DNA from 4 places in the Pseudoalteromonas sp. S2721 genome. Region 2 is predicted to be linked to each of the others. Evidence: predicted binding sites of a transcription regulator. Region 2 holds the regulator's gene; each other region holds the start of a gene.
What was found. The regulator sigma-54, encoded in region 2, starts transcription at its own class of promoters, with help from an activator protein. The targets are predictions, from matches to a motif close to GTTGGCACGNNNNTNGNNT.
Positions count from the first base shown of each region.

Region 1: the regulator sigma-54 is predicted to act here: its motif matches at 1,653-1,671, upstream of flgB (flagellar basal body rod protein FlgB).
Region 3: the regulator sigma-54 is predicted to act here: its motif matches at 3,960-3,978, upstream of fliE (flagellar hook-basal body complex protein FliE).
Region 4: the regulator sigma-54 is predicted to act here: its motif matches at 3,868-3,886, upstream of CWC02_RS03055 (EF-hand domain-containing protein).

Region 1 is NZ_PNCZ01000040.1:55,502-63,138, reverse strand. Features, by position in the region: gene CWC02_RS15400 (chemotaxis protein) at 1-718, shown strand, start outside; gene CWC02_RS15395 (CheR family methyltransferase) at 740-1,570, shown strand; gene flgB (flagellar basal body rod protein FlgB) at 1,706-2,116, shown strand; gene flgC (flagellar basal body rod protein FlgC) at 2,119-2,550, shown strand; gene CWC02_RS15380 (flagellar hook assembly protein FlgD) at 2,564-3,247, shown strand; gene flgE (flagellar hook protein FlgE) at 3,299-4,666, shown strand; gene CWC02_RS15370 (flagellar basal body rod protein FlgF) at 4,827-5,591, shown strand; gene flgG (flagellar basal-body rod protein FlgG) at 5,613-6,401, shown strand; gene flgH (flagellar basal body L-ring protein FlgH) at 6,417-7,100, shown strand; gene CWC02_RS15355 (flagellar basal body P-ring protein FlgI) at 7,113-7,637, shown strand, end outside.
Region 2 is NZ_PNCZ01000008.1:67,752-75,388, reverse strand. Features, by position in the region: gene CWC02_RS03645 (bifunctional diguanylate cyclase/phosphodiesterase) at 1-56, shown strand, start outside; gene CWC02_RS03640 (YgiQ family radical SAM protein) at 177-2,354, shown strand; gene mgtE (magnesium transporter) at 2,432-3,790, opposite strand; gene CWC02_RS03630 (HPr family phosphocarrier protein) at 4,002-4,274, opposite strand; gene rapZ (RNase adapter RapZ) at 4,288-5,133, opposite strand; gene ptsN (PTS IIA-like nitrogen regulatory protein PtsN) at 5,134-5,586, opposite strand; gene hpf (ribosome hibernation promoting factor) at 5,590-5,877, opposite strand; gene CWC02_RS03610 (RNA polymerase factor sigma-54) at 5,904-7,400, opposite strand; gene lptB (LPS export ABC transporter ATP-binding protein) at 7,507-7,637, opposite strand, start outside.
Region 3 is NZ_PNCZ01000040.1:16,875-24,511, forward strand. Features, by position in the region: gene fliH (flagellar assembly protein FliH) at 1-816, opposite strand, end outside; gene fliG (flagellar motor switch protein FliG) at 820-1,860, opposite strand; gene fliF (flagellar basal-body MS-ring/collar protein FliF) at 1,853-3,568, opposite strand; gene fliE (flagellar hook-basal body complex protein FliE) at 3,589-3,921, opposite strand; gene CWC02_RS15200 (sigma-54-dependent transcriptional regulator) at 4,092-5,495, opposite strand; gene CWC02_RS15205 (sensor histidine kinase) at 5,492-6,604, opposite strand; gene CWC02_RS15210 (DNA-3-methyladenine glycosylase I) at 6,732-7,319, shown strand.
Region 4 is NZ_PNCZ01000007.1:52,015-59,651, forward strand. Features, by position in the region: gene CWC02_RS03035 (DUF1543 domain-containing protein) at 1-266, opposite strand, end outside; gene CWC02_RS03040 (sigma 54-interacting transcriptional regulator) at 275-1,618, opposite strand; gene CWC02_RS03045 (hypothetical protein) at 1,621-2,148, opposite strand; gene CWC02_RS03050 (HAMP domain-containing sensor histidine kinase) at 2,150-3,607, opposite strand; gene CWC02_RS03055 (EF-hand domain-containing protein) at 3,920-4,147, shown strand; gene CWC02_RS03060 (PLC family EF-hand domain-containing protein) at 4,157-4,384, shown strand; gene CWC02_RS03065 (EF-hand domain-containing protein) at 4,483-4,716, shown strand; gene CWC02_RS03070 (EF-hand domain-containing protein) at 4,721-4,954, shown strand; gene CWC02_RS03075 (amidohydrolase) at 5,047-6,687, shown strand; gene CWC02_RS03080 (YgjV family protein) at 6,690-6,920, opposite strand; gene CWC02_RS03085 (Crp/Fnr family transcriptional regulator) at 7,189-7,637, shown strand, end outside.

The DNA of each region.
Region 1 (7,637 bases), on a different contig from region 2:
TATTGACTTATCAATGGCTGTCGGTGGTCCTGCAATTGAAAACATAAAAGACAGCTTTATCATCATTGCTGAATACAACCGTTCAGTACAAGGGTTTTTGGTTGGTGGTGTAGAACGTATCGTAAATATGAACTGGGAAAAAATAATGCCACCACCTTCGGGAGCTGGACGTTATTCTTACCTAACAGCAGTCACAGAAATAGAAAACGAACTGGTTGAGATTTTGGATGTTGAAAAGATCCTAAATGAAATCTGCCCAGTGAACACTGAAGTTAGCGCAGATGTTGTTGGTGAAGGTGAGTTCCAGAAAGATTTAGGTGAAAGAATCGTCTTTATTGCTGATGACTCTGCTGTCGCGAGAAATCAAGTAAAACGAGCGCTTGAGCCACTTGGTGTACAAACTGAGCTTGCTAAAAATGGCAAAGAGGCCTTACTAAGACTAAGAGAAATAGCTCAACTTGATTGCCAGAACGATATTACTGAGCGAGTTGGCTTATTAATTTCAGATGTTGAAATGCCAGAAATGGATGGCTATACCTTAACCGCCGAGATAAAGGCCGATCCAAAATTATCACCTTTGCATGTGATCTTACATACTTCTTTAAGTGGTGTATTCAACCAAGCAATGATTGAGAAAGTGGGAGCTGACGATTTTATTGCTAAATTTAACCCAGATGAACTAGCGACTGCTGTAAAAAAATGGGTTCATTGTGATTAATAGTTTATAGGTGGTATTACTTTGGAAAATAAGCATTTACAACAAAGCGAATACGATCAATTTCGCTCTTTTTTAGAGCAACAATGCGGCATTGTGCTTGGCGATAATAAACTTTATTTAGTTAAAAGCCGTCTCGCTCCACTTATGGCGCGTTTTAATGTCGAGTCTTTATCGCAGTTGGTAAGTAAAACACTGAGTCCTCATGAGAGGCAGCTTCGTGCCGCTGTGGTTGATGCAATGACAACCAATGAAACGCTTTGGTTTCGTGACCAGTATCCGTTTGAGTTATTGAAAACGAAATTATTTCCTGAGCTTAAAGATGTGCGTAGACCATTAAAAATATGGTCAGCGGCAAGTTCATCAGGACAAGAGCCGTATTCAATTGCCATGTCGGTTGCCGAGTTTCAGTCAAAAAACCCAGGTGTATTAAAGATGGGGGCGCAAATAATCGGCACTGATATCTCTAATACCATGCTTGATATGTGCAAAAACGCTGAGTATGACTCGCTAGCGCTTGCGCGTGGTTTGTCGATGGAACGCCGTCAAAAGTTCTTTAAAGACAGCGGCAATGGAATGGCTCAAGTCATTGACCCTATACGTAAAATGGTCAGCTTTAGACACCTTAACTTACTGGATTCATACGCTTTAATGGGCAAGTTTGACATTATATTTTGCCGTAACGTGCTCATTTACTTCTCACCAGAGGTAAAAGCTAAAATTATCTCGCAATTTGCTCAAGCCCTAAACCCTAAAGGTTACCTCTTTTTAGGTGCGTCAGAATCAATGGCGGGCTTAAGTGATAGCTTTGAGATGGTTCGTTGTAATCCAGGCATCATCTACCAGAAAAAGTAAACCTTTCTTAGCAACCTAGCTCTTAGGTTGCTAAATTTATCTATTATTCAATATCTTACGTAAGTAAAATATCCCCTTCATTATTGGCTTAGCTTTTGCATTAATCACTCTAGAGTCAATTTTTTGGAGATGGTTATGGCTATCAGTTTTGATAAAGCATTTGGTGTTCACCCCCATGCAATGTTGATCCGTTCACAACGCGCTGAGTTATTAGCGACCAATATCGCTAATGCTGATACGCCGGGCTATAAAGCGAAAGACATTGATTTTGCCTCGGCATTAAAAGCGGCAAAAAGCAACCAACAAGGCGGCAATAGCATGGTAAGAACCGATGCTAAACATATTGCCGGAGGCAGCCGTTTTGTTGGCGGTGCAGAAATGTTTCGTACGCCAAATCAAGCAGATACAGGCGATGGTAACTCTGTAGATATACAAGTGGAACGAAACTTGTATGTACAGAACTCATTAGAGTATCAGGCAAGCCTGCAATTTATGAGTAGTAAAATTAAAGGCCTTAAAAAAGCCCTCGGTAGTCAAGGAGCTTAATCATGAGTTTATATAATGTTTTTGATATTTCAGGCACGGGTATGAGTGCACAAAATGTGCGCTTAAATACCACAGCGAGTAATATTTCGAATGCAAACACGATTAGCTCTAGCCAAGACCAGACATACCGAGCGCGCCATCCTGTTTTTGCTGCAGAGTTGACCAAAGCGTCAGCATCGCAAAGCAATCCTCAGGGCTCTTCTGTAGGCGTTAAAGTTTTAGGTATTGTAGAGAGCGATAAGCCGCTACAAATTGAATATAACCCGAATCACCCAAGTGCGGATGAAAATGGTTATATCTACAAACCTAACGTTAATGTTGTAGAAGAAATGGCAAATATGATTTCTGCCTCTCGCTCTTACCAAACAAATGTGCAAGTTGCTGATGCAGCTAAGCAAATGTTAAGTAAAACACTGTTGTTAGGACAACGGTAATCGAGGATAAGTTATGAGTAACGACATCAGCTCTGCATCATCATCCTATATGGATAGCTTGCGTTGGAATCAAAGCAATACGCAAACAACTGAGGAAGACAACAACACACTTTCTCAGGAAGATTTCTTTTCGTTGTTAACACAGCAGTTGTCGTTCCAGGATCCGAGTAACCCTGCTGATAACGATCAAATGATCGCGCAGATGACGAACTTTACTATGGCTGAAGGTATTTCAAACTTAAACGAGAAGTTTGACTCACTGACTGCATCAATGACATCAAATTCTGCGTTACAGGCTTCCACTTTGGTTGGTAAGCAAGCGTTATTAGAGTCTGACACCATTGACTTTGACGGTGAAAACCTTGCTAAAGGGTCGGTGGTTGCTGAGACAGCCGTTGAATCTTTAACGCTAAGAATAACAGATTCTTCAGGTCAGTTAGTACGAACCATTGAATTAGGTTCTCAGTCTGCGGGCGCACTGCGTTTTGAGTGGGATGGTAAAGATAACGATGGCAATGTGCTCCCTGAAGGCGAGTATGACATCAGTGCTGAAGGCTTTGTAAATGGAGACTACAGCAGTATGCCTATGGCGACCTTTAAGAATATTGAAAGTGTCAATATTAATGGCGCAAGCGGCATTATCGTAAATACAAAAGAGGGTGCGGTTAGGCTAACTGATATAGCTGAAATCGCATAAGTATAAAAGGTTTGGGTTAGCTTAGGCTAAGAGATAGGTTAGAGGTGAGTTATGAGCTTCAATATTGCATTAACAGGCTTAGCAGCCGCACAAAAAGATTTAGACGTAACAGCAAATAATATTGCTAACGTTAACACTACGGGCTTTAAAGAGTCTCGTGCAGAGTTCGCTGATGTATACGCATCATCAGTATTTAGTTCTGGTAAAACAAAAAATGGTGACGGTGTAAGGACAACAATGGTGGCACAACAATTCCACCAAGGTTCACTCTCTTTCACAAATAACTCACTTGATTTAGCAATTACTGGTGAAGGTTATTTCGCAATGGCGAATGACTTAGGTGCACAAGATTTTACTTACACGCGTGCTGGTGCGTTCAAACTTAATAAAGATAACTTTATTGTGGATGCGAGCGGTAATTACTTACAAGGTTTCCCTGTTGATGAAGCAACCGGTGACACAACCTCTGTAAGCTTAAGTACATCTTCTGCGCTACAAATTCCAGATGCATCAGGTTCACCACGTGCAACCACGAATGTCTATTCGTCATTTAACCTTGATTCACGTGCCTCTGCGCCAACTGTGACACCATTCGATCCAGAAACAAGTGCAACTTATAACAGCTCTACATCGACAACGGTGTATGACTCATTAGGTGAACCGCATATTCTACAGTTCTTCTTTGTGAAAACTGATTCTACAGTGACTGGTAATGAAAATGAGTGGGAAGTATACGCTACATTAGATGAAAAGCCATTTGATGCAACAGGTGTTGAGCAAACCACAACACCTTATACACCATTATCAACTTTTCAGTTTGATGCCAGTGGCTTACCACAAAGTACAGATGGTACAGCGAATACTGATACAACATTTAATCCATTAACGTTACCGAGTGGTTTAGGTGCTGCGACAGGCCTTTCTGATTTACTTTCGAATGGTGCAAGTTTCCCTGATGATGTGACTATTAACTGGCGTGATGAAGCGGCAACAGCAAATAAAGTTCCAACTCAATACGCAAGTAACTTTGAAGTAAAAGCATTAGAGCAAGATGGTGCGACTGTAGGTCGTCTATCAGGAATTGATATCGGTTCTGACGGTAAAATTGTTGCGTCATACAGTAATGGAGATACGTCGTTCCTAGGTCAAGTTGCTATGGTGCGCTTCTCTAATTCACAGGGCTTGCAACAAGTTGGTGATACCTCATGGAAGAAGAGTTTAACGTCAGGTGAGCCGATTGCGGGTGAACCAGGTTCAGGTACTCTAGGTTCAATTAACTCATCAGCGCTTGAGCAATCAAACGTTAACTTAACCAATGAACTTGTTGACTTAATTAGTGCTCAGCGTAACTTCCAAGCAAATTCACGTGCGCTTGAGGTTAACTCAACACTACAACAGAACATCCTACAGATCCGTTAATCTTAACGGTTCTAAGCTTAATCCGACACGAAGGCTGCTTCCTCTATTGGCAGCCTTTTTTCATTCTTACTATTCATTTTTCTCTTCTATTTTAGCGTCAATTTTACTTTGGCACTTTTATTGCATTTCCTAATTATCGTATTTTTAGTGAGTCAATGTTATGGACAAAATGGTCTACATTGCCATGTCGGGTGCTAAGCAAAGTTTGCGAGGTCTTGAGCTCAAGGCCAACAATCTTGCTAATGCTAACACCACTGGCTTTAAAGCTGATTTTGCACAAGCTCGCTCTATGCAAGCCTTTGGTGAAGGTCTGCCATCTAGGGTGTTTGCTATGCAAGAACGCCCAGGATCTAATATGGAATCGGGTGGTTTTGTTGAAACTGGCCGTGAGCTTGATATCGCGATGAGCGACCGTGGTTGGTTGAGCGTACAAGATGCATCCGGCAATGAGGCGTACACCAAAACTGGCACATTAAACATTACTCCAGATGGCGCATTGATCACCAGCCATGGCCGTCAAGTAATTGGCGAAGGTGGTCCAATCATTTTGCCATTGCCTATTGAAAAAGTTGAGTTTAGTGAAGATGGCGCTATTCAGGTTCGCCCGCAAGGTGCGCCTGCTAACTTTTTGGAAGTGGTTGATCGCTTAAAAGTGATTGAGGCTGATAACACTCAGCTTGAAAAAGGCAATGACGGTTTATTTCGACCAAAAGAAGACATGTTGGTCAATGACCTTTGTGGCTTTTGTGACATTTCACCTAACGTAAAAGTATTGTCGGGAACGCTTGAAATGTCGAACGTAAACCCAGTGCATGAAATGGTCGATATGATCAGCAATCAACGCCAATTTGAATTACAAGTTAAATTGATGAAAACAGCCGAAGAGCTCGATGAGCGTCAAGATCAGCTGTTACGCATTGTTTAAGATGACTGAGAGGGTAGAGTTATGAATCCTGCATTATGGATCAGTAAAACCGGGCTTGACGCCCAGCAAACCGATATTTCGGTGATCTCAAATAATCTCGCGAATGCCAGCACGGTAGGCTACAAAAAAAGCCGCGCCGTATTTGAAGATTTACTATATCAAAACATTAACCAGCCAGGTGGCCGCTCGTCGCAAGACACTGAAATGCCGTCAGGCTTAATGCTTGGTGCCGGTGCCAAAGTGGTTGCTAACCAAAAGAACTTTTCACAAGGTAATATGCTTACCACTGAAAATTCATTGGACTGGATGATCTCAGGCCCAGGTTTTTTTGAAGTGCAATTACCAGATGGCAATATTGCCTATTCACGTAATGGTCAATTCACGACTGACGAAGATGGTCGCATTGTAACTTCCGGCGCGGGTTTTCCATTACAACCAGAAATGAACGTACCAGACGATGCACAATCAATTACTGTTTCACAAGACGGTGAAGTATCAGTGCGTATTTCAGGTCAAGCAGAGAACGTGGTCATCGGTCAGCTCACCATTAGTGATTTTATTAATCCATCGGGCCTTGAGCCTATGGGGCAAAACTTATACACAGAAACCGCTGTGAGTGGCGCACCTGTGCAAGGTAATCCTGGTATCGATGGTTTAGGCACTGTGGTTCAAGGTTCCCTTGAAACCTCTAACGTGAATGTAACGGAAGAGCTTGTTAACTTGATTGAAACGCAACGAATTTATGAAATGAATTCAAAAGTGATTTCAGCGGTTGATGAAATGCTTAGTTACATCAATCAGCAACTTTAATGGGTAGGAGGCAGCATGCGTAATATTATCTTAGTCACATCAGCAGCATTGATGCTGGGTGGTTGTATGACAACGCAAAATCATCATGTGGTTCAGGATGACCCTTACTATGCGCCTATGTATCCGGAACCAAGTACTGAACAAGTGGTACCAACAGGTTCGTTGTTTGATAGTTATTCGGCAAATGACTTGTACTCAGATAAAAAGGCATTACGCGCCGGCGATATCATCACTGTTAAATTGCAAGAGTCTACCCAAGCAACTAAAGCGGCAAAAACTGAAACCGACAAAGAAACAGATGCTAGTTTAGACCCTGTTATTGGGCTTGGCGGAAACCCGGTTAACATTGGTGGCGACAGCATTCAGTTTGGTATTGGCTCAGGGGCATCGTTTAAAGGCGATTCAAAGTCTAACCAATCAAATAGCTTATTTGGTGATATTTCTGTCAATGTGATGCGTGTTTTACCGAATGGGAACTTGGTTATTCGTGGTGAAAAATGGCTCACTTTGAATACTGGTGAAGAATTTATTCGCCTAGAAGGTTTAGTTCGTCCTGAAGATGTGCAAGCAGATAACACGGTAACTTCCAATCGTATTGCTAATGCGCGAATTCAATACTCAGGTAAAGGGCAAATTCAAGAAACGCAAAGTGCAGGTTGGCTGTCTCGTTTCTTTAGTAGTTCGCTTTTCCCATTTTAGAGGAATAAAGTCATGAATGGGTTTAAATACATCATCGCTCTTTGCTTAATTAGCCTGCAGTTTTCTGCACAGGCTGAGCGAGTCAAAGATGTATCTATGGTTGAGGGCGTACGCTCTAACCAATTAGTGGGTTATGGATTGGTTGTTGGTTTGCCTGGCACAGGCGAACAAAGCCGATTTACTCAACAAAGCTTTAAAGCCATGTTAAATGGTTTTGGTATCACCTTACCAGATAGCTTAAAACCTAAGATTAAAAATGTTGCCGCTGTGGCTGTGCATGCAGAGTTACCGGCATTCAGAAAGCCCGGTCAAACCATTGATATTACGGTTTCGTCTATTGGTAGTGCGGGTAGTTTACGTGGTGGTACCTTATTACAAACCTTTTTAAAAGGGGTTGATGGCAATACCTATGCGATTGCACAAGGTAGCTTAGTTGTAGGTGGTTTAGGTGCGGAAGGGGCTGATGGTAGCCGTGTAATTATTAATACACCCACAGTGGGTCGTATTCCAAACGGTGCTATTGTAGAGCGTGCTATT
Region 2 (7,637 bases):
ACGCTAAGCCTATGCCAGAAAAAGAGTTAATTACTTACCTGCAAGCTAAGCAATAGCCAGTTCCAGTCAGTGCATACAAATTAAACAGCGCCCTCCCATGTGAAGGGCGTTTTGTTTTCTATAATAATCTATAAGACTGAGGTATAATTCGCCCCTTTGTTAGCAGAGTACACTTTATGAGCGCATTAAAAGCCGAGCGAGGCCTGTTTTCTTACCCTAAATATTGGGCTGAATGCTATGGCACGGCGCCATTTTTACCAACCACTCGTGCAGAAATGGACGCGTTAGGCTGGGATAGCTGTGACGTGATCATTGTAAGTGGTGATGCGTATGTAGATCACCCAAGCTTCGGTATGGCTGTGATTGGGCGTATGCTTGAGTCACAGGGTTTTCGTGTGGGTATTATTGCGCAGCCTGACTGGAACTCAAAAGATGCCTTTATGGCGTTAGGTAAGCCTAACTTATTCTTTGGTGTTACAGCGGGTAATATGGACTCGATGATCAACCGTTATACTGCTGAAAAGCGTATGCGTCATGATGACGCTTATACGCCGGGTAACATAGGCGGTAAACGTCCTGACCGTGCGGTAGTTGTATACAGCCAACGCTGTCGCGAAGCTTATAAAGATGTGCCACTGATCATTGGTGGTATTGAGGCGAGTTTACGCCGTATTGCTCATTATGATTATTGGCAAGAAAAAGTACGCCGTAGTGTATTGTTTGATGCTAAAGCTGACATTTTAATTTACGGTAACGCTGAGCGCCCACTTGTTGAAGTTGCCCACCGTATTGCTGCGGGTGAGTCGGTTGAGACAATTCAAGATATTCGTGGTACTGCGGTTATTCGTAAAGAACCATTACCGGGTTGGCGTGGTAGTGACTCAACTGCAATAGATAAAATCGGTAAGATTGATCCAATTCCAAACCCGTATGGCGCAGATGATGTGGGTTGTAGTAAATCTGAATTTAAAAAAGCAGGTATTGATTTAAGTGCCGAGGCGGCTAAGCCAATCACGATTCAGCCTGCTCGTCCTAAGCCATGGGAAAAGACCTACGTTAAGCTACCAGCATATGAGCAAGTAAGTGTGAATAAACCGCTTTATGCTCACGCCTCGCGTATTTTGCACCAAGAAACAAACCCAGGTTGTGCGCGTGCGTTATTTCAACGCCATGGCGACCGCTCTATTTGGGTAAATCCGCCTGCATTTCCGCTTGAAACTGAAGAAATGGATGGCGTATTTGGTTTGCCATATCAGCGTATTCCGCACCCAAGCTACGGCGATGAAAAAATCCCAGCTTATGAAATGATTAAAACCTCGGTGAACATCATGCGAGGCTGCTTTGGTGGTTGTTCTTTCTGTTCAATAACAGAACATGAAGGACGTATTATTCAAAGCCGTTCTGAGCAATCAATTATTGATGAAATTGAGCAAATTCGTGACAGAGTACCGGGCTTCACTGGGGTTATTTCTGACTTAGGCGGACCGACCGCGAATATGTATAAGTTGCGCTGTAAGAGCAAAAAGGCAGAGAGCACGTGTCGTCGTTTATCATGTGTTTATCCTGATATCTGTAAGCACATGGACACGGATCACACCCCAACGATTGAGCTTTATAAAAAAGCTCGAGATGTAAAAGGTGTGAAGAAAATCTTGATCGCGTCTGGCGTACGTTATGACTTAGCCGTAGAAGACCCTCGCTACGTAAAAGAGTTGGTTACCCATCACGTAGGCGGGTACTTAAAAATTGCCCCTGAGCACACTGAAGATGGTCCATTATCTAAGATGATGAAGCCGGGCATGGGAGCTTACGATAAGTTTAAAGAGCTATTTGATAAATACTCAAAAGAAGCGGGTAAAAAGCAGTATTTGATCCCGTATTTTATTTCTGCTCACCCAGGAACGAAAGACGAAGACATGGTGAATATGGCGCTATGGTTAAAGGCTCATGACTTTAAGCTTGATCAAGTACAAAACTTTTATCCATCGCCGATGGCCAATGCAACCACAATTTATCACACTGAGATGAACTCGCTGCGCAATATTAAGAACAATACTGAGCAAGTGCCTGTTCCAAAAGGCGCACGCCAGCGTCGCTTACACAAAGCGATTTTACGATACCACGATCCTGCTGGTTGGCCGATGATTCGTGAAGCACTAAGAAAAATGGGCAAAGCGAATTTAATTGGTAAAGGGCCGAATTGTTTGGTTCCTGAAGAAGGTCGAAACGAGAAAACTGCTAAAGGTAAGGGCGGTAAAGGCCGTGCAGCTCTGACTCGTCATACCGGTTTTAGCCAGTTTAAAAAGGCCAATACCAAACCTAGAGTAGGTAAAAATAAGCAGCGTGCAAAGTAAAAGATATAAATACGGCCCATAAAGGGCCGTTTTTATTTATACCAATTCGCTTAATTAAGTATTATTGTGAATTGGTATCAGATCAATAGCCAGGTTGCGGTGCCTAAAAAGGCAAAGATACCGACAATATCCGTTACTGTTGTCAGTACCACACTGCCGGCGAGGGCAGGGTCAATTTTCATTTTCTTAAGAATTAATGGAATGCTTGCACCTGCAATACCTGCGGCAACAAGGTTCATAAACATTGCAAAGGCCAGCACTGCGCCGAGCTTAAAGTCCCACTGCCATAGGGCAACCACACCAGCAATTAATATCGACCAAATAATGCCATTCAGTGCGCCAATTGCTAACTCCTTAAGTAATAAGAAGCGTTGGTTGGTTTGGTTGATATGACCAACCGCTATACCACGAATAACCAGAGTTAGGGTTTGGCTACCCGCAACACCCCCCATTGAAGGAACGATACCATTGAGTACCGCTAAAATAGGTAAGATTGCTAAGGTGTTTTCGAAAAAGCTTGCCACAATTGCTGCTAGCAATGCGGTTAATAAGTTAACCCCAAGCCAAATAGAGCGACGCTGCGAGCTTTTGAGTACTGGCGCAAAGGTATCTTCTTCGTCGTCAAGACCAGCAAGGCTTAGCATGCTGTGTTCAGCATCTTCACGGATTACGTCAACGATATCATCGATGGTAATACGACCAAGCAAGTGAGCGTTATCATCTACAACAGGGGCTGAAATCCAGTTGTGACGCTCGAACAGTTGCGCTACATCACTTTCATCCATAGAGATTAGGATTGACTCACAGTCTTCATCCATTAAATCACGAACAACTTTATCAGAAGGACTTGTCAGTAGCGTGGTTAACGAAAGCGCCCCTAAAAAGCAGTTATGTTTATCAACTACATATAAATCATCGGTACCCTCTGGTAACTCACCTCGTAAGCGTAAATAGCGTAAAACTACATCTAGGGTAACATCTGGACGAATGGTTACCGTATCGCTGTTCATCAGGGCACCGGCTGAGCGCTCTTGATAAGAAAGCGCTTGAGTTGCCCTTTCTCTATCTTGCGAGTCCATCGCGCTAACAACGTCTTGATATACGGTATCAGGAAGACTACGTAAAACCTCACCTAAGTCATCGTCGTCCATATCTTCTGTAGCAGCAGCAATGTGCTCAGGCTCCATCTGGGCAATAATGCCAAGACGTACATCTTCAGAGAGTTCCTCTAGAACATCACCACGGACATCTGGGTCAACCAGCTGCCAAAGCATACGACGAATTTTATGGGGAGAAGACTCAAGTAAAAGGGCTGTATCACAAGGTGCCGTTTTGGCTAACATGCCGCGCACTTGAACAAATTGACCACTATTGAGTGACTTGGTCACTTGTTTGAGTTGTTGTAGTGGGTAATCTTGTTCAAAGGCTTCTGGCATTGGCGTCCTTACAACTGAAAAAAGTTTAAATAGGCTATGCAAATACAGCATAGTTGCTTTGTAGTGTATTTGCAGAGATATCGTCGCACTGCGATAAATTTATTAAGAGTTTTGTAATTTAGAAAAGCGAGCGATATAAAAGTAGGATATTTAAAGGGAATTTTAAATATCCGAAGTAAGTTTACCGTAAACCTTGAAGTCTTAGCAAATGCTATTCTTGCTCGTGAAAGCGTTGCGCAATTAATTCGCCGATTGCCGTTAATGCAGCGTCAGCGTCAGGACCTTCGCATACAACACGAACCTCTTTTCCTTGACTACTTTCAAGGAGCATTAACGCTAACACGCTGTCGCCTTCAGCTTCTTTCTCATCTTGAAAAAGTGTAATTTTGGCATCAAATTGCAGTGCTAGTTGCGCTAAAACAGTCGCAGCGCGAGCATGTAAGCCAAGTTTGTTTTGAATTAAAAAGGTATCTTCAGCGTGCATTGTTGGTGCCTAGTTAGATATCTTGTTCGCGGTGGCGAATTTTTACATTAGCATGAGTTTTAGAAAAGCTTTCACCAATTGTTTGCGCTAAGTAAACAGAACGGTGTTGGCCTCCTGTACAACCAATTGCAATGGTTAGGTAACTGCGGTTGTTGCGCTCTAGATGTGGCAACCAAGTCTGTACAAAGGTTTGAATCTGCCAAGTGAATTTTTGCACTATGCTGTGGCTAGCTAAATAATCCCTGACAGGCTGATCGAGGCCGGTTAGTGGCTTTAAATCAGGCTCCCAGTGTGGGTTCGGTAAAAAGCGTGCATCAAAAACGTAGTCAGCTTCTTTTGGAATGCCATGCTTAAAACCAAACGACATAAACGTAATAATCAGTTTTTTATCTTTCTTACCTAAAATCTTTTCACGAATTGATTCTGCTAACTGATGAACACTCAAATCAGTGGTATCAATCATAAAGTCAGCGCGGGTGATCAGCACATCAAGCAGGATTTTTTCTTGTTTAATGGCAAGATCAAGCGGTAAAGAATCAATCGATAATGGATGCAAACGGCGAGTTTCAGAAAAGCGCTTAATTAGGGTTTGGTCATCACTATCTAGGTAGAATAGTGTTGGGTTTGCAAAACCTGGCAGGTACTCAAGAATATCATTAAACTCTTGCTGCTCTTTCGGTAAGTTACGTACGTCGATACTGACGGCAATTTTGTCATAATTATCAGAAACACTTCGCACGAGCGAAGGCAGTAGGTTGACAGGAATATTATCAACACAGTAGTAGCCTAAGTCTTCAAGAACTCGTAAAGCGACCGATTTCCCCGAGCCTGAGCGACCGCTGATAATTATTAATTCCATTTATGCCTCTGATGCAATTACTTGAAATAGTTGCTGATCGCTTGTAGCACTTCGCAACTGTTTACAAAAATCTTTATCTTTAAGTCTATCAGCAATTGTTGACAAGGTCTTCAAGTGCAACTGGCAATCGCCATCTGGTACGATGAGTGCCACAAAAATATCAACGGGACGATTGTCTATCGCATCAAAATTGATGGGAGATTCACTGACAATAATAAATGCATGAGGTTCATCAGCACCACTCATTCGACCGTGGGGAATAGCTATTCCTCGGCCGATACCTGTACTACCTAACTTTTCCCTGTTCAGAAAAGCATCTAGGATATCTTGTTGAGATAAATGAGGAAACTGCTGGTGAGCTAACTCGCTAATATACTCAAGAATTCTTTTTTTGCTATTAAAAAGGACCGCAGCTTTGCTGCAGTCCTGATTAGTAAGTGAACTAAGTTTCATAATTTAATGTCGAGCTAATTTCTCTTTATGCTTAATGACTTGGCGATCAAGTTTATCGATCAATGAGTCAATTGCTGCGTACATATCTTGATGTTCTGTAGAAGCGAACAGCTCGCCTCCGTTTACATGTAAAGTTGCTTCTGCTTTTTGGCTTAATTTTTCTACATCTAAAATGACATGAACATTATTAATATGATCAAAATGCCTTTCTAGTTTTGCGAACTTAGTGTTTACATAGTCTCTTAATGAATCAGTGACTTCTACGTGACGACCAGTTAAATTTAGTTGCATAAGCATTTTCCTTCTATGTAAAACGTCTAAATCAGACTTTTACGCTGATTAGACGGAGGTATTGCTAGAGACTCACGATATTTTGCAATTGTACGTCTAGCTACTTTAATTCCTTGCTCAGCCAATATATCTGCAATTTTGCTATCACTCAATGGTTTAACCGAGTTTTCTGCAGCAACTAACTTCTTGATTAAAGCGCGAATTGCTGTAGAAGAACACTCACCACCATTTTCGGTGCTGACATGGCTTGAGAAGAAATATTTCAACTCAAAAATTCCCCTTGGGGTATGCATATATTTTTGTGTTGTAACCCGAGAAATCGTCGATTCATGCATTTCGACCATTTCAGCGACATCGTTTAGCACCATTGGCTTCATTGCTTCTGGGCCATGTTCAAAGAAAGCTTGCTGTTGTTGCACGATACAGTTGGTCACTTTTAGTAAAGTATCGTTACGGCTTTCTAAGCTCTTAATAAACCACTTTGCTTCTTGTAAGTGAGAACGAATAAATTGGCTGTCGCTACTTGATTTAACAGAGCGAGACATCGCTGCATATTGGCTATTCACTCTAATTTTTGGCATACAATCTGGGTTTAACTCGACTACCCAGCGGCCTTTCACTTTTTTCACTGATACATCGGGTATGACGTACTCAGATTCTTCGCGTACTATGCTATCCGCAGGCTTAGGATTTAAGCTGTGAATGAGCGTCATCACTTCTTTAAGCTCGTTTTCTTTAAGCTTAGTCTTTTTCATTAAAGTGCGATAGTCGCGACTTGCTAATAATTCGATATGCTCAGATAAAACCATTTTAGTTTCAGCTAAATATGGCGTATTGGCATCGAATTGACGAAGTTGTATACACAGGCACTCTTGTAAACTTCGCGCGCCGATACCAACTGGATCGAATAACTGTATTCTTTTTAAGACAGCTTCAACTTCATCGAGTTCGATTTCTTCTTCATCATTATTTTGATTAAAGCTTTCGACAATATCTTCGCAGCTAACCGTTAAAATACCTGAGTCATCGATAGCTTCAACGATGGCAACGGCAATCGCTTCATCGGTAGGACTAAATGGTGTGAGCTGTAGTTGCCACATTAAATATTCTTGCAGTGTTTCTGTTGAAGCACCTTGGTAAATAGACTCGTCTTCAGGCATTGGCCCAGACGATGTTGATGGGGCGGCACTCATGTACTCATCCCACGTAACATCCATAGCTAAGTCATCGCTAACCGTATCCTTACTCAGAGCATCACTGCTTTCTTGCTCGAATTCGCTAGGTGCTTCGTCGGCAGACGCGCTGACTTGTACATCGTCAGACTCCGCTTTTTGCTCATTCTTACCGATGCTTTCTTCGTTGTAATCCGCTTCTTCCACTTCAAGCAGAGGATTACTATCAAGCGCTTCTTGAATTTCTTGCTGGAGATCCAATGTACTGAGCTGCAACAAGCGAATGGCTTGTTGCAGTTGTGGAGTCATTGTAAGTTGCTGGCCCATGCGCAGCTGTAATGATTGCCTCATGTATCCCTAACAATCCTTTTTAAGTTATCGGTAACGGTGAAGACACTGTTATCGATTTTTTGTCATTGTATAAGTCTAGCAGATGCTCTAGTCGGTGGCGTAATGGTTACAGCCTGAATTGCTCGCCTAGATAAACATCACGTACAGTTTGGTCAGCTAATACGTGCTCAGGTGTCCCTGATGCAATTAGCTCCCCATGAGAAACAATGTAGGCTTTTTCACAAACATCAAGGGTTT
Region 3 (7,637 bases), on a different contig from region 2:
GATACCACTGCTATGCAAAAAGTTTTCCAACGTTTCTTTGACGCGAGTTTTTATCGTCATATCGAGGGATGATTGCGGGGTTTTAATTTCGCAGCCACCGCGCTCTAAAGTCGGCTCTGCCACTAACTGCCAATGGTTATCTGCAATAGTTTGTTCGCCATAACTTTCGGTAATTAAAGCAATATCATCAGGATGTAAGTGAATACGTACTTTCACTTGCTCTTCACCTAACGCATCAATGGCTTGCTTCAAAGCATGTAAAATGACTTCTGGTGAGGTTTTGATTTCTTGGTAAACTAAGACTTCAGTTAACATAACAGCTAATTGCACTAACTGCTTTTCGGCACTTTCATCGACTTTAGATAATGGTTGAGAAAGGCTATCAAGTAAGCTTCTTAAGTTAGTGAGCTGCTCTTCTAAAATAGGCTTAATTTCTTCTTGGCCTTGCTCCTTACCAAGCTCAACACCTTCTTTAAAACCAGCTTCTTTCCCCTCATGCGCGCCTTTTTCAAAACCATCTATATAGCCTTGTTCATGACCTTGCTTTAGCCCTTCTTCATAGGCATCTTGACGGATTTTTTCAAGTTCAGCCATGGTCAATGACGGAATTTCAGGCTCTTCTGGCTGCTCTTCGGCCTGCTGCTTTTGCTGCTCTTTACGATATAAGTCAGCTAAAGGTGTGCCATACGCCGTTGAGCGTCCAGCGAGTTTTGTTGTATCTTGCGTCACTTCAGGAATTGGCCAGTTTTCCAATAATTCATCGGCAGCTTCACTGGCATGTACTGGGCGTCCTGTATGAAATGAAGACTTACTCATGGCTTACAGGAACTCCTCACCACCACCGCCACCAAGCATGATTTCGCCTGAGTCAGCTAAACGTCGTGCCGTAGAAAGAATTTCTTTCTGTGCCGCTTCTACTTCGCTAATACGAACAGGGCCCATTGCCTCAAGATCATCTGCGAGTAATTCAGCGGCACGTTTTGACATATTGCCCAAAATCTTCTCTTTTAATGCTTCGTCAGTACCTTTAATTGCTTTCATTAATACATCTTGCTGTACTTCACGAAGGATCGCTTGAATACCACGGTCTTCAACATCCATTAAGTTCTCAAAGACAAACATAAGGTCTTGGATTTGCTGTGACATCTCTTCATCGTGTTCACGGATTGAATCCATTAACTGACCTTCAACATTGGTATCTAGGTAGTTCATGATATCAGCGGCCGCTTTCAAGCCACCCATTTTCGCAGCTTGCGCACCAGCTTGACCTGCGAACTGTTTCTCCATGATTTCATTCAACTCTTGCAATGCTGCTGGTTGAACTTCTTCAAGGTTTGCAATACGCATGGTTAAATCTAAACGCACTTTTTCTGGGAATTGCGACAAGATTTCCGCTGATTGCTCTGGCTCTAAATAAGATAAAACAATGGTTTGAATTTGCGGGTGCTCGTTGCGAATGATATTCGCCACTTGCTTTGAGTCCATCCACTTCAATGAATCAAGACCTTTCGCCCCTGAGCCCATAACAATTTGGTCAATAAGGCTGGCAGCCTTGTCTTCACCAAGCGCTGCTGTAAGGGCTTTTTTAATAAAGTCTTCAGACTGGAAGCCAATGGTACTGAAGCTTTGAATTTGCTCAATAAACAAATTATGGACTGCGCTAATTTTCGCTTGCGATAAATCATCTAGTGCGGCCATTGCCATACCCACTTTTTGCACTTGCTTTGGCTCTAAGTGCTTAAGGATTTGCGCAGCATCTTCTTCTGATAAGCTCAGCAATAAGATTGCCGCCTTATCAACACCGTCTAATTTATCAACATCAAACGCCGGTGGTAATTGTTTTTGTTCTTGATCAGTCATCTTCTGTTAACCACGCTTTCACTACTTGAGAAGACAGTTCTGGTTCATTTGCAACCAATGCACGAACTGCTTTGAGTAAATCTTCATCGCCATGTAAGTCTGGCAGCTGTAGTGTACCATCACTTGAGAATCCTACAGCAGCAGAGTCAAAGTCTTTATTTAGCATATCTAGCGTGCTATCACCAATATCTACACCTGCACTTAATGCATCTTCATCATATTCTTCTAGTGTATCGTCTGGGTAAATTAGACGTTTCAGCATAGGTCTTACAACAAAGACAATAAGTACGATGATAACCAGTGCACCTAATGCTAAGCGTAGCATCTTCATGAACCAATCTTGCTCCCAAAGTGGAACTTCAATCGCTTCACCTGTATCTTGTCTTACAAATGGCACTGTGACGACTTCAAGTGCATCACCGCGTTGCATATCAAACCCAACACCACCTTGTAGTAAGCGACGAATATTTGACAATGCTTCGACAGAGCGAGGAACCATAGTTGTTTCACCGTTTTCACCTACTTGCGGTACATAATCAACGGCAACTGACACACTGATGCGGCGGATAACACCGGTTTGCTGGCGCTTATGCGAAATTGTGGTATCAAGTTCGTAGTTACGTGTTGCTTCTTTATGCGAACGACTTGGGTTCGTTGCTGAACCCGCACTACCTTGGCCAGCGACCTCAGGAATATTAGAGTTAACTGGCGGCTGATTCGTTAGCGCACCTGGAATGCCGACAGCAAGACCACCAATGTTGTTTTCTTCGAACGTGGTTTCACTGCGCACAGCGGGTAAGTCTGGGTTATAACGTTTTTGTGTTTCTTCGACTGCACTAAAATCCATATTTAAGTCGACTTGCGCTGTGTAGTTACCTAAACCTACAACTGGAATAAGGATGCTATCGATTTTATTTAAGTATTCTTCTTCACGCTTACGCTCAATTTCATACTCTTTACGAGAGCGAGCAGCAAGTGAGTTTTGTGAACCTGAATTCAGTAAACGACCATTTTGATCGGTAACAGTAACACGCTCTGGCGATAAACCTTGGACTGCTGAGGCAACAATATCAACTACTGAGTCAACTTCTTCACCATCAAGCGTACGGCCGCGTTTTAAGGTTAGTACTACCGTCGCTGAAGGTTGTTTTTCACGACGAGCAAATACGTTTTCTTTTGGAATAGCTAAAAGTACTTTGGCGCGAGTAACATTTTTTAGCTCTTCGATGGTACGTGCAAGCTGTTGCTCACGACCATGCTTTAAACGTTCACGTTCAAGGCGTTGGCTTACACCAAACCCCATGTCTTGCATGATGATGTCAGTACCTGAGCTTGGCGCTTGCTCTAGGCCTTCACGAGCCATCAATAATTTGATGTTTTGGTATTCACCTTCTTCAACAGAGATGACGTTACCATCAAGTTCGTAATCAATCTTTTGAGCGTCTAAGAAGTCCAGCGTTTGAATAAGCTCTTCCGTTGGCATTTTGCCAAGCGGACGCATATCTGGCTGACGAGCCCAAATAATAATAAAAATTGCGATAGCCAAACAGATTGCTAAAGCAATCACTAAAGTAGCCTGGCGTAAAACGTCTACACCATTTAAGGCACTTAGGTAGCCTGACTTTTGCTCTTGTTGATCGTCAGTATCGGTTGCATCGATACCGCCGCCTGCTAAGGCTAGATCAGTTGATTGATTAGATTGCGCCACAATAATTCTCCACTACCTAGTTACACAGGCATGTTCATGATTTCTTTATAAGCTTCAACAAGTTTATTGCGAACCTGTACCGTCGCTTCAAAGGCAACTGATGACTTTTGCGAAGCAATCATTACGTCCGCAAGTGAAACACTGCGATCGCCCATTTCAAGCGCGGTTACTTTTTGTTTTGCTTCTTGTTGTAAGCCATTCACTGTATCAAGTGCATTGGTAAGTAAATCACCAAACTGTGCCGATGAAGTTGGCTGAGTTTGTGTTGGTAAATTATTAATTGAGTTACCACGACCAACTTCTGAAGCCATAGATTGCATTTCTTGAAATAATGCGCTGTTTTGAACTTTCATAATACTCTCTGACAATGCAGTTTACTTATGCACTGATAAAGCACAAACCGTGCCACAAAATAAAACGAGAGTTTTCAATAACTTAACATAGATAATTTACTTGTCAGAGTTTTGACAGCAAACAAGCTCACAAAAATGTGAGCTTGTTTGACTAACTTTTTGGAAGGAGTTTATGCAGGTAAGGCGATACCCAAGTCTCGCATTTGCGCCAGTTTATAACGTAACGTGCGCGGACTAATACCTAAGGTTTCTGCAACCTCTTTACGCTTACCGTTACAACGCGCTAAGGTTTCTAAAATAATACGATGCTCTTTGTCTTTCAGCTCGTCTTTATAATTACCCTGCTCACTCACTTGCGGTACGGTATCTAGATTAACTTCAACAGGCTGTTCTTGATATACCGGAGCGTTGTGTGGTGGCGTAGCGACTGGCTTGATATCCGCCGTAAGCAACTCTTCAATAAAGACATCATCTTGATGAATACTATTACCATCGCATAATATCAACGCCCGTTGAATAACGTTATCGAGCTCTCGTACGTTACCTGGCCAAGCATGCGATAGCAGCTTTTGTTTCGCACCCTCACTTAGTTGAGCTATAGGCTCTTTACTTTTCAGGCAATGACGCTCTATTAAATGCTCTGCCAATACAAGAATGTCGCCAGGACGCTCGGCTAATGGTTTCCACATTAACGGGAATACATTTAAGCGATAATATAAATCTTCTCTAAATAGATTTTCGCTCACTGCTTCTTTTAAATCTCGGTTACTTGTAGCAAGTACGCGAACATCAAGCTCTATGGTTTTACGACCGCCTAAGCGCTCTACTTCGCGCTCTTGAAGTACACGCAGTAATTTAGCTTGCAAGCCTAAATCCATCTCAGTGATTTCATCTAGTAAGATGGTACCACCTTGAGCTTGCTCAAATTTACCCGGGCAAGCTTGAATAGCGCCAGTAAACGCCCCTTTTTCGTAACCGAATAAGGTTGCTTCAAGCATGTTTTCAGGAATAGCAGCACAGTTAATAGCCACAAAGGGAGCATCGCTACGATTTGATTTATCGTGGATAAAACGAGCCAACACTTCTTTACCCGAGCCACTTGGGCCGAGTACCATGACACTGGCATCTGAGCGCGCTACTTTACTGGCAAGTTCTAATAACTTAATGCTCGATGGATCGGCAACAATTGGGCCATCGGTTTCTTTTTCCTTTTCAGGCAAATAACGACTCACCATGTTAAGAAGCACTTCTGGGGCAAACGGTTTTGCCATGTAATCAATCGCGCCTAAACGCATTGCCTCTACAGCATCATCAATGGTGGCATAGGCTGTCATCATTAATACTGGCAGCTCAGGATAATTAAGTTTAATGCTACGTAATAGGTCAAGGCCACTCATGGCGCCCATTTGCACATCACTAACAACCAATGAATAGCTATTTTGCTTAAGCAAGATCATCGCTTGTTCAGCGCTATCTGCAGCAACGCAATCAATACCCGACATTTCAAGGGTATCGATCAGTGCTTCTCGTAAGCCTGCGTCGTCTTCAACGACTAAAATAGAGTTAGTATTCATTTTGCCTCCGCTGAGATTGGTTCTGCACTAATTGGCAAGATCAAACTAAAACATGCTCCCCCATGAGCATTATTAGTTACTTCAACCCGTCCTTGGTGCGCATTGGCGACTGAACTTACAACTGCAAGTCCAAGCCCCGTGCCTTGGCTTTTGGTAGTGTAAAAAGGTTCGAATAATTTGTTGGCATGACGTAAATCAACGCCTGGGCCATTATCACTGACACTGATACGAACACAGTTTTCGCTAGTTTCGTCACGTTCGGCACTCAGGGTTACCACAGCCTCAGAGCCAATAATTTGAATACTATTGTGGATCAGGTTTTGAATAGCACTCGCCAGAGCAGTTTTATTACCCATAATTTCAATATCTGGCTCAGGCAAGTTCACGCTAAGTTCACTGTTATTTTGTGCAACCATAGCATCAGCACCGGCTTTTACTTCATTAAGTAACTGTTGCATTGAAACGCTTTCGACCACTTGTTGCTCACCACTTTTGGCAAATAACAGCATATCGTTCACTTGGGTTTCTAAATCTTTTAAACGCGACATTAGCTTCGTATGAAAGTTGCCACGCGAGCTTTCTGGCAATCGCTTTGAGCCTAAATTTGCGGCATACAGCATGGCCGCTGATAACGGTGTTCTGACTTGATGAGCAAGCGAAGCGACCATTTTGCCAAGCGCACTTAAGCGCTGCATATGTGCTACTCGCTTTTGTAAGCGCCTGGTTTCAGTTAAATCTGTCATTAAAATTAACTGCCCTGGCTCTGGAGCAAGCGCAGTAATATCAAGCTTTATTAAACGGCCATCCTTAAGTGATACTTCATGTCCATCGTCTTGCTGTGGTCGAAATGAGCGTTGAATTACGCTAAACCACTTTTCACCTTCAAGGGGTTCACCTAGCATATCAATGGCAATTTGATTGGCTTTTGCGATCATACCTCGGCCATCCAAAACCACCACACCCGCAGGCATGGTATCAACCAAATGACCTAACCAACTGGCTTGTTGGCGCAGCTCACTCAACTCACCCACATACTCTTCTTGTTGTAAGCATGGGTTATATTGTTTGGCTGTGATAAATTGTGGTTTTAGGACATTTGCTAAGGCCATAATCGATACTCAAAAAATCGTGTCTACCTAGTCAAATGCACAATCCGTACCAAATTTATTTTTGTTTTATTTCAATAAATTAAAGACAAAACAACACTGACAAAAAAATGACAATCGCGAGGGAATAATGCAAAAAGAACACCATTGTCGTTGCCCATGGCTCGATACCAGCAAAGAAGATTATGTGGCCTATCATGACCAAGAATGGGGGGTGCCACTATATGATGATCACCGCTTATTTGAATTTATAACCTTAGAGTCAGCACAAGCGGGACTGAGTTGGTATACCATACTTAAAAAGCGTGATGGCTATCGCAGTGCCTTCAAAAACTTTGTTGTCGAAGAGGTTGCCAAAATGACCGAAGACGACGTCGAACGATTAATGCAGTTTGAAGGTATTATTCGTAATCGCGCTAAAATCGCCGCCACTATCAATAACGCGCAACGTTTTATTGAGATTCAAAAAGAGTTTGGCAGTTTCTCAAATTACCAATGGCAGTTTGTTGGTGGCAAACCATTGGTAAACAATCTTGATAAATTAGAGGATTACCCGGCTATTACTGAAGCCTCTACAGCATTCGCCAAAGATTTAAAAAAGCGCGGCTTTAAGTTTTTAGGGCCAACCACTGTGTATGCGCATATGCAAGCCTGTGGCATGGTTAACGACCACAGTAATGATTGTTTTAGAAAACAAGAGATTATTGATAGTTATTAGGTGATATGGGCTAAGCTTGGCTTCTATCTTCTCGGTGCTGCAAGCAGCCTCCGGCGGTAAAAAGCTAATTAAGTAACTTATTCACAAAGAGGCTAAGAGACGCTGCGCTTATGAGGTAAAAATAAAGATGTTAAATTTTAGGCTCTAGGCTACTAGGTGTAGCGCGCAGCACCTCGATTACCTTGGTGGTAAAAGTATTAAGAGCCTGATTCACAAATAGGTTAAAGGAATATTGCGCTTTAAATATTAAAAGAAAGGGCTTGGTTTCTCATTTGTTCCTCATTATTTTCTCTTTGTGCAAAAAGCTTTTAGTGATTT
Region 4 (7,637 bases), on a different contig from region 2:
CTATCAGCTCTATAGGCACCTAAGTTCACAAAATACAGTTTTTCGGCTTGGTGATGCGCACTATCAACCACTTCGACCTGATAACCATCAATGTGCTGAATTTGCATGTAGCTATCCATGTGTACGTTGCTTTTATCACCCACCCATTGTGCTTTTAGTTTTGAGTAGGTTTGCTCAATGCTATCGCCTACGACAAATCGAACGTCGTGCATTTCAATGTGGCAACCTTGAATACGACCGCCCAGATAGACTAAAAAAAGCGCCATGTTTTTCCTTATATTAAGCTTTCAACATTAATGTTGTGCTTTTTGATTAATTTATAAAAATCTGAGCGATTACGTTTCGCAAGCTTTGCGGCTTCGGCAACATTACCCGCTGACATTTTCAGCGTATTAATTAAATAATCTCGCTCAAATTCTTTTTTTGCATCATTTAACGAAAGTGGCTCAGCAATACTAACATTACTATTTAATGCACTCTCAACTAACTGAGCAGCTATCACTTTACCAGGTGTAAGGGCTACTACCTGCTCTATCACATTTTGTAATTGACGGATATTACCCGGCCAATCATAGCGCACCAAAGCATGCATCGCATCATTGGCAAACTGCTTTTGCTCTTGCCCCATACGTTTAGCAATTAGACCTGCAAAATGCTGTGCTAGCAAACTAATATCTTCTCGGCGTTCACAAAGCGGAGGCAGTTTTAAGTTCACCACATTTAATCGGTAATATAAATCTTCACGGAACTGCTGATTATTGATTGCCTCTGGGAGGTTCTTATGAGTCGCTGACACCACCCGCACATCAATTGGGATTTCTTCTTGAAAGCCTACAGGACGAATGGTTTTCTCTTGTAAAACCCTCAGCAGCTTTACTTGTAAATTTAGCGGCATATCACCAATTTCGTCCAGAAAAAGGGTCCCACCTTGAGCTTGTTGAAACAAACCTTGATGGTCTTTTACTGCGCCTGTAAACGCGCCTTTTTTATGCCCAAACAATTCAGACTCTAAAAGCTCCCCCGGCACAGCGCCACAGTTAATTGCCACAAATGGCCCATCACTAACATGGCTATGTTGATGTATCGCTTGTGCAAGCAGCTCTTTACCTGTGCCGCTAGCACCGGAGATCAACACATTCACTTGCGTTGGACCAAGCAATTTAACTTGCTCAAGTAAATGCAACATCGCGCCGCTACGGGTGACAATATTTGTTTGTGTCGGTGTTTCATCACCGTGTACACCATGGATCTCAATAGCTTTAGCAAGGCTGTCGAACAGCTCATCTTTATCAACTGGTTTGGTAATAAATGCAAAAATACCTTGCTTCGTCGCTTCCACTGCATCAGGTATCGAACCATGTGCTGTCATCATGATCACCGGCATTGAAGGGTAACGACTTTGTAACTGGCGATGTAGAGCCATGCCGTCCATTTCATCCATTCTTAAGTCAGTGATCACCGCATCATAGGTTTGGTTTTTTAACGTTTGTAATGCCTCAATGCCACTTTCGACTGTGCTTACCAAATAGCCTTTAGACTCAATTCTAATCGCCAGTAACTTTAATAAACTCGCATCGTCATCTACTAATAAAACCCGTGGTTTTGTTACTTCATTCATGGTTACTGCTCCTTGGTTTCTTCACGTAGCAGAAGTTGTTGTTCGATAGTCGCAAGCGACGATAAGGTTTTTTCCATTTCATCACTTAGCGCCTGCTTAGCTTGTTTTGCTGCTAAATTCTGTTGTAAATATTGCTTTTGTAACCATAGATACTGCTTAATATCATCTGGCCAATAAAAAGCGTGATCACTTTTTTCAAGCTGACTAAGAGCTTTTTCTGGCTCTGAAGCACCGAGTAAACAAATCGACTCAAACAGACGCTTTAGCTCATTTTCGCCAACATAATTTGCTTTATCAGAGCTTGCTTTAAAGCCACCGCACTTGGCAGCATGCCAAGCAATGACTGTACTTGCAGGCGGGTATAACGGCTCACTTTTCGGCCGAGGCTTTGGATTAGGTTGCCCTTGAGATTTCACATCTGCTGTCGGCTCTATTTGCTCTGCCTCAACATGCTTTTGCGTGATCGTGCACCCTGTTATAAAAAGTGTGCCTATAACAAGCATAAAACTGGCTTTATTCGCTAAGCCCATATCAGTTAACTCCTTGGGTTAATTGAATTGGTAAAATGGCTGTAAATACACATCCTTGCGGCTCATTATCAGTAATAGAGAGCTTACCGTTTAATTGTTCAACGGTTTCTTTAACTATGGTTAAACCAAGCCCGCTGCCCATTTCAGTATGTTGTTTTGCATTCTTACCTTGGTAAAAAGCCCCAAACACAGCGGCTTTTTCTGTATCCTCTATCCCTACCCCTAAGTCGCTGACACTCAAAATTAACTGTCCCTGCTTTAAGCTTGCTTTTATTGTCACTGACTCATGTTCTGGCGAAAACTTTAGCGCATTTGAAGTCAGCTGAATGAGCACCATTTCAAGTAGCTCAATTGAGATAAACAAGGCTTTATTTGGTAACTCGTTCACCCACACAATGGATAAGTCACGCGCTGATAATCGGTGCTCAAAATGACGCTCAATTTTATTCATCATCAAGTTAAAATTAAGCTCGCTTAGGCTTTGCTTACTCGTGCGAATGGCGTTGTAACTCAATAAGCTTTCAATCATGGCTCTGAGTCGCACCATACTTTGCGTTATTAGCTCAAGAACGGCTTGTTGCTCGCTATTGATAGGACCAACAATTTCATCTGCGAGTAAGTCTGTGCCTTCAACCATCGAAGCTAGGGGCGTTTTTAATTCATGTGTCACATGGCGTAAAAACGTATCTTTTTGCTGCTCAAGCATATGTAACTGCGCTTGAACCCACTCTAATTTATTACCTAATTCAACTAACTCTGACGAGCCGCGAACTTGAATTTTTTGCTGCCAGTGACCTTGTCCAAGTTTATCAATCACATGTGTGAGTTCTCTGAGCCGCCCGCTGATCCGCCAAAGAAAGCCGCCCCCGACCAATAACGTGAGTGGAATTAACGCAACTAACCAATTAATAAATGAAGCTTGAAGTGCTTTTAATTGCTGCTGATTTTTTGTGATGCGCAATTCATTTTGCTCTTTGAGCCAATTTGTTTGCTCACTGATAAGCTTACTAGCGGGTGCAAACAGCTCACCATCTTGCTTTTGTTCTATTAATAAATGCTGATGCGCAAATTGTAATACCTCAGCCAATTGCCGCCACTGCGAGACATAATCAGCGGTTGGGCTTAAGAAAATGAGCTCATCAACACTTTGCAATGACGATTGCCACTTGTTGGCAATCAAGCTATCGAGGGATTCACTTTTAAGCACCCAGTTTTGTCGAGTTGCCCTTTCTAGGCTGTTTAAGTCTTGTTTGAGGTTATTAAATGCTTTAGTTATCTCGTAATTGTCACCAACGATTTCTTGAGTCACCGCAAGCTGCTTATTAAGCGCATTTAAAAATAAAATCACCACCAAAGATAACGGTAGTAAAGACAGCAAAATGCTACAAACAAACTGGCCAATAAGACTAGGTCGCCAATTGAGTAACTGTTTTATTTTTATCGCTACTTTATTTTGCATATTCACTCTCAACATAATTGCAGATGCTGATTATTAGTGAACAAACTTAGACACTCGCTGAATCCGACCTTAAAAAGTACTGATTTCCCCCCAAAAACCGATACAAAGTTGCTATTTGGCAACAAACTAACTCATTGAAATAAAATAGATAAACTTTTAACACCTGAAAATCGTTGCAAAAAAGACACAACACCCTGTAACTATTTCGCATTCAAAACCACACAAAAACCATAACCACCTGATAATTAATAACTTTTAATATTGGCACTGATTTTGATTAGTACTAAGCAAATTAGTTATTTAGGACACAAAATGAAAGTAACGGCCCCGGTAGCCACCCTGCTTATAAGTCTGTTCTCAGTTCATAGTTACGCACTTGATTTGCAGACAACATTTAATGAGCTAGATAAAGACAGCAATGGTTTTTTGAGTGAGGCAGAAGCATCTGAAGATGCCTTGTTGCACGGCAACTTTACGCAAATTGATAGTAATCAAAATGGCCAAATTTCATTTTCTGAGTTTCAGTCGTTTATTCAATAGGAGATTGTAATGAAACAACTTTTAGCTGCATTCTCGCTGATGTTTTTAGTTATCAGCGCCACCGTTTTAGCATCACAAATGGATGTTAGATTTGCTCAATTTGATACAAATGCCGATGGCGAGATTTCATTAACTGAAGCAACCAAACACGATAACTTACTTAAGCAATTTGCCGATCTGGATGAAAACGGCGATCAGGTTTTGTCTGAACAAGAGTTTGAAAAATTCAAACCTTAACGGCTTAAAGTGCTTGCCATAATCCCAGAGGGAATGTGTAAACGGATTTAAATTTTGGGAGTTAAATTATGGCAAGCACTTTTATTTAGGAGGCAATTATGAGAATTTTCTGGCTTGCTCCATGCACCTTAATTACTATAAGCTTCAATAGCTTAGCATTGGACGTAAAACAACGCTTTGATCACCTAGATAAAGATAAAAATGGCTTTTTATCTGAGCAGGAACTGTCATCGCAACCGCACTTGCAAAAACGCATAGCGCAGTGGGATACAGATAAAGATCAACAAATCTCGCTCCTTGAGTTTAAACACTATTTAACAAACAAGAGTTAAAGTAATGTCAAAATTAACCTTTGCCAGCCTAGTTTTAAGTTGTGCATTTAGCACAATGAGTTTTGCTGCAGATAGTATTGGTGAAAAATTTAAACAACTTGATCGTAATGACGATGGTTACCTGACTCGCTCAGAGTCTGCGAGAGACCCAGCTCTGTGGTCGCGATTTAAAAATTACGACAGTGATAAAGATAATAAATTATCCCTCAATGAGTTTAAGATTTATGCGAGCAAATAAAGAGTTATAGTTAACTATTAATCTCTGCTGAGTTGCAGTTTACTGCAACTCTGATACTGTTTTCATAAATCAATAAAAACTATTAGAAGATTATGAAACTCATCATCAGCTTACTCGCAACAGCTTCACTTAGCTGTTTTGCCAACACCACTGTTATTTATAATGTAAATGGCTATACGCCTACCTATAAAGGCGAAACCCAACACTTTTCTGCACTAGTTTTTAAAGACGGTAAAGTCATAAAAACGGGCAATGATTCAATTAAAAATAGCTTCCCTGACGCCACCACAATTGATGGCAAGCAAGCCACATTGTTACCTGGCTTAGTCGATGCTCATGGCCATGTTATTGGTTTAGGTAATAATCTTTCACAACTTGATGTAAGGAATACGCGCTCGGCAGATGAGGTTGGCAAAATGCTGGCTGAATTTGCCAAAGATAAACAAAGTTGGATCATTGGTCGCGGTTGGAACCAAGAGCAATGGCCTGGCGGTGAGTTTCCAACTGCAGCTGATTTAGACAAATACGTAAAAGACAAACCTGTGGTGCTTTCTCGCGTTGATGGTCATGCTGTGTGGGTTAACTCAAAAGCCATGGAACTTGCAGGTATTGCCAAACAAACTCCCTCTCCTGCTGGCGGTGAAATTTTAAAGCTAGATTCTGGCTTACCTTCAGGGGTATTCATTGATAAAGCCGAAACGCTTATTACTCAGCATATACCAAAAGTAAGCCATGCCAGCATAAATACAGCATTAGATAATGCAGGTAAACATCTACTAAGTTTAGGCATCACATCAACCCATGATGCCGGTATCGATTACGACACGTGGCAAGTGTACAAGCAGCGCTCTGAGCAAAGTACTCTTCCTGTCAGAATCGTAGCCATGCTAAGTGCTGCCGATCCTCAATTAGAAACCATGCTCAAAGCGGGCAAATATAAAGACATGAATGACATGCTGTCGATTCGCAGTGTCAAAGTATATGCAGATGGTGCTTTAGGCAGTCGAGGCGCAGCCCTCATTGAAGAGTACGCTGATCGTAAAAATCATCATGGCTTAATGCTTGAAACTCAAGAAAAGCTTGAGCAGCTATTTAACCTAAGCTTTTCCCATGGCTTTAGTGCAAACACTCATGCAATTGGTGATAAAGCCAATCATGTAGTACTCGATGCCTATGAAAATGTATTTAAAAAAACCGGTGGTATTTTACTTCGTAACCGAATTGAACATGCACAAATCGTGACTCCTGAAGATATTCCTCGCTTCAAAACATTAAAAATTATTCCATCAATGCAGCCTGTTCATGCAACCTCTGATATGCATATGGCTGAGCAGCGCCTGACTGAAAAACAACTTGAAGGGGCGTATGCTTGGAAAACCTTTTTAGCACAAGGCTCAGTGATTGCAGCGGGTTCTGACTTTCCAGTGGAGCTTGCTAACCCATTTGATGGTTTATATTCGGCCATCACCCGAATGGATCATAATCAATTACCAGAAGGCGGCTGGCGACCACAAGAGCTGCTATCGCGTGATGAAGCTTTGCGTGCATTTACTTTAGGTGGTGCTTATGCTGCACATCAAGAGTTTAAGTTAGGCAGTTTAGAGCAAGGTAAATGGGCTGACTTTATTTTGATTGATAAAGACTATTACAAAGCGCCAATCTCAGAGATCCACGATATAAATGTGACGCAAACTTGGATTGCGGGCGAGCTGAAATATAAAAAAGAGGAATAATATTACTCGGCGTCAGCTTTTTGCTGACGCTTTAATTTAACGATGTGGTAAATATTCACAAACGCCAGTAAGCCATTAGTGAAGGCAACGGGCACGGCTCCTATTGCTAATCCGTAGAAGGTAAATGCAATACACCCTGCTAAGTTAAGCCAACGTAGTTTTACTACATCGCTCATTGTCAAAGAAGCAACCAACAGTGCTGACGCTAAATAGCCTAAATATTCCCAACTCAATTGTTCTCTCCTAGGCTTTAGGTTAGCATTGGAGCTTGTCATTTTTTTTGACGCACTCTGTGCTATTTTGACAATAAAATAAAAAAGCTAACTTACTAAAAACCTTGTAAAGCTTAAGAATAACCTTGGCTTTAAAATCATTACACGGGAAATGAAGGTATCAGTAACGTGAAACACCTTACTAGCAAGTTAGCGTAAATTCTTAGAATCTTAATGCTAACGTCATTAAGATGTAATAAATAGGACAATTGTCCGAAGAGCGGCGTTAATGTTTCAATATCATTTTTCAAGCTATCTTGTTGACCAATTACTGACATTTGCTGGCAGCAGTTTTCAACAAGCTAAAAAAGAGGTGCTGATCCACCAAGATCAACCCTTGTCAAAACTCGTATTAGTGAGAAGCGGCACAGTGTCGTTCAGCTATGACGTGGGTAATGGCCGACGCCTTCTTTTAGGCCAGCTTGATTGTAACAACACACTGATAGGTGAAATTGAAGCTCTGAATAACTATCCGTGTATTTATACAGTTACGTGCTTTAGCGATGTAAGCTATAACCTAATAGAGCTCAAGCATTGGCGCGCACTACTGTTAGAAAAGCCAGAGTTAAGCTTGTACACAGCGCAAACAATTGCCGCTAAATTCCAAGAAAACCAAAAAATAAACTTAGATAAGCTGCTATTACCACTTAGCTACAACATAGCTAAAGATTGCTTATT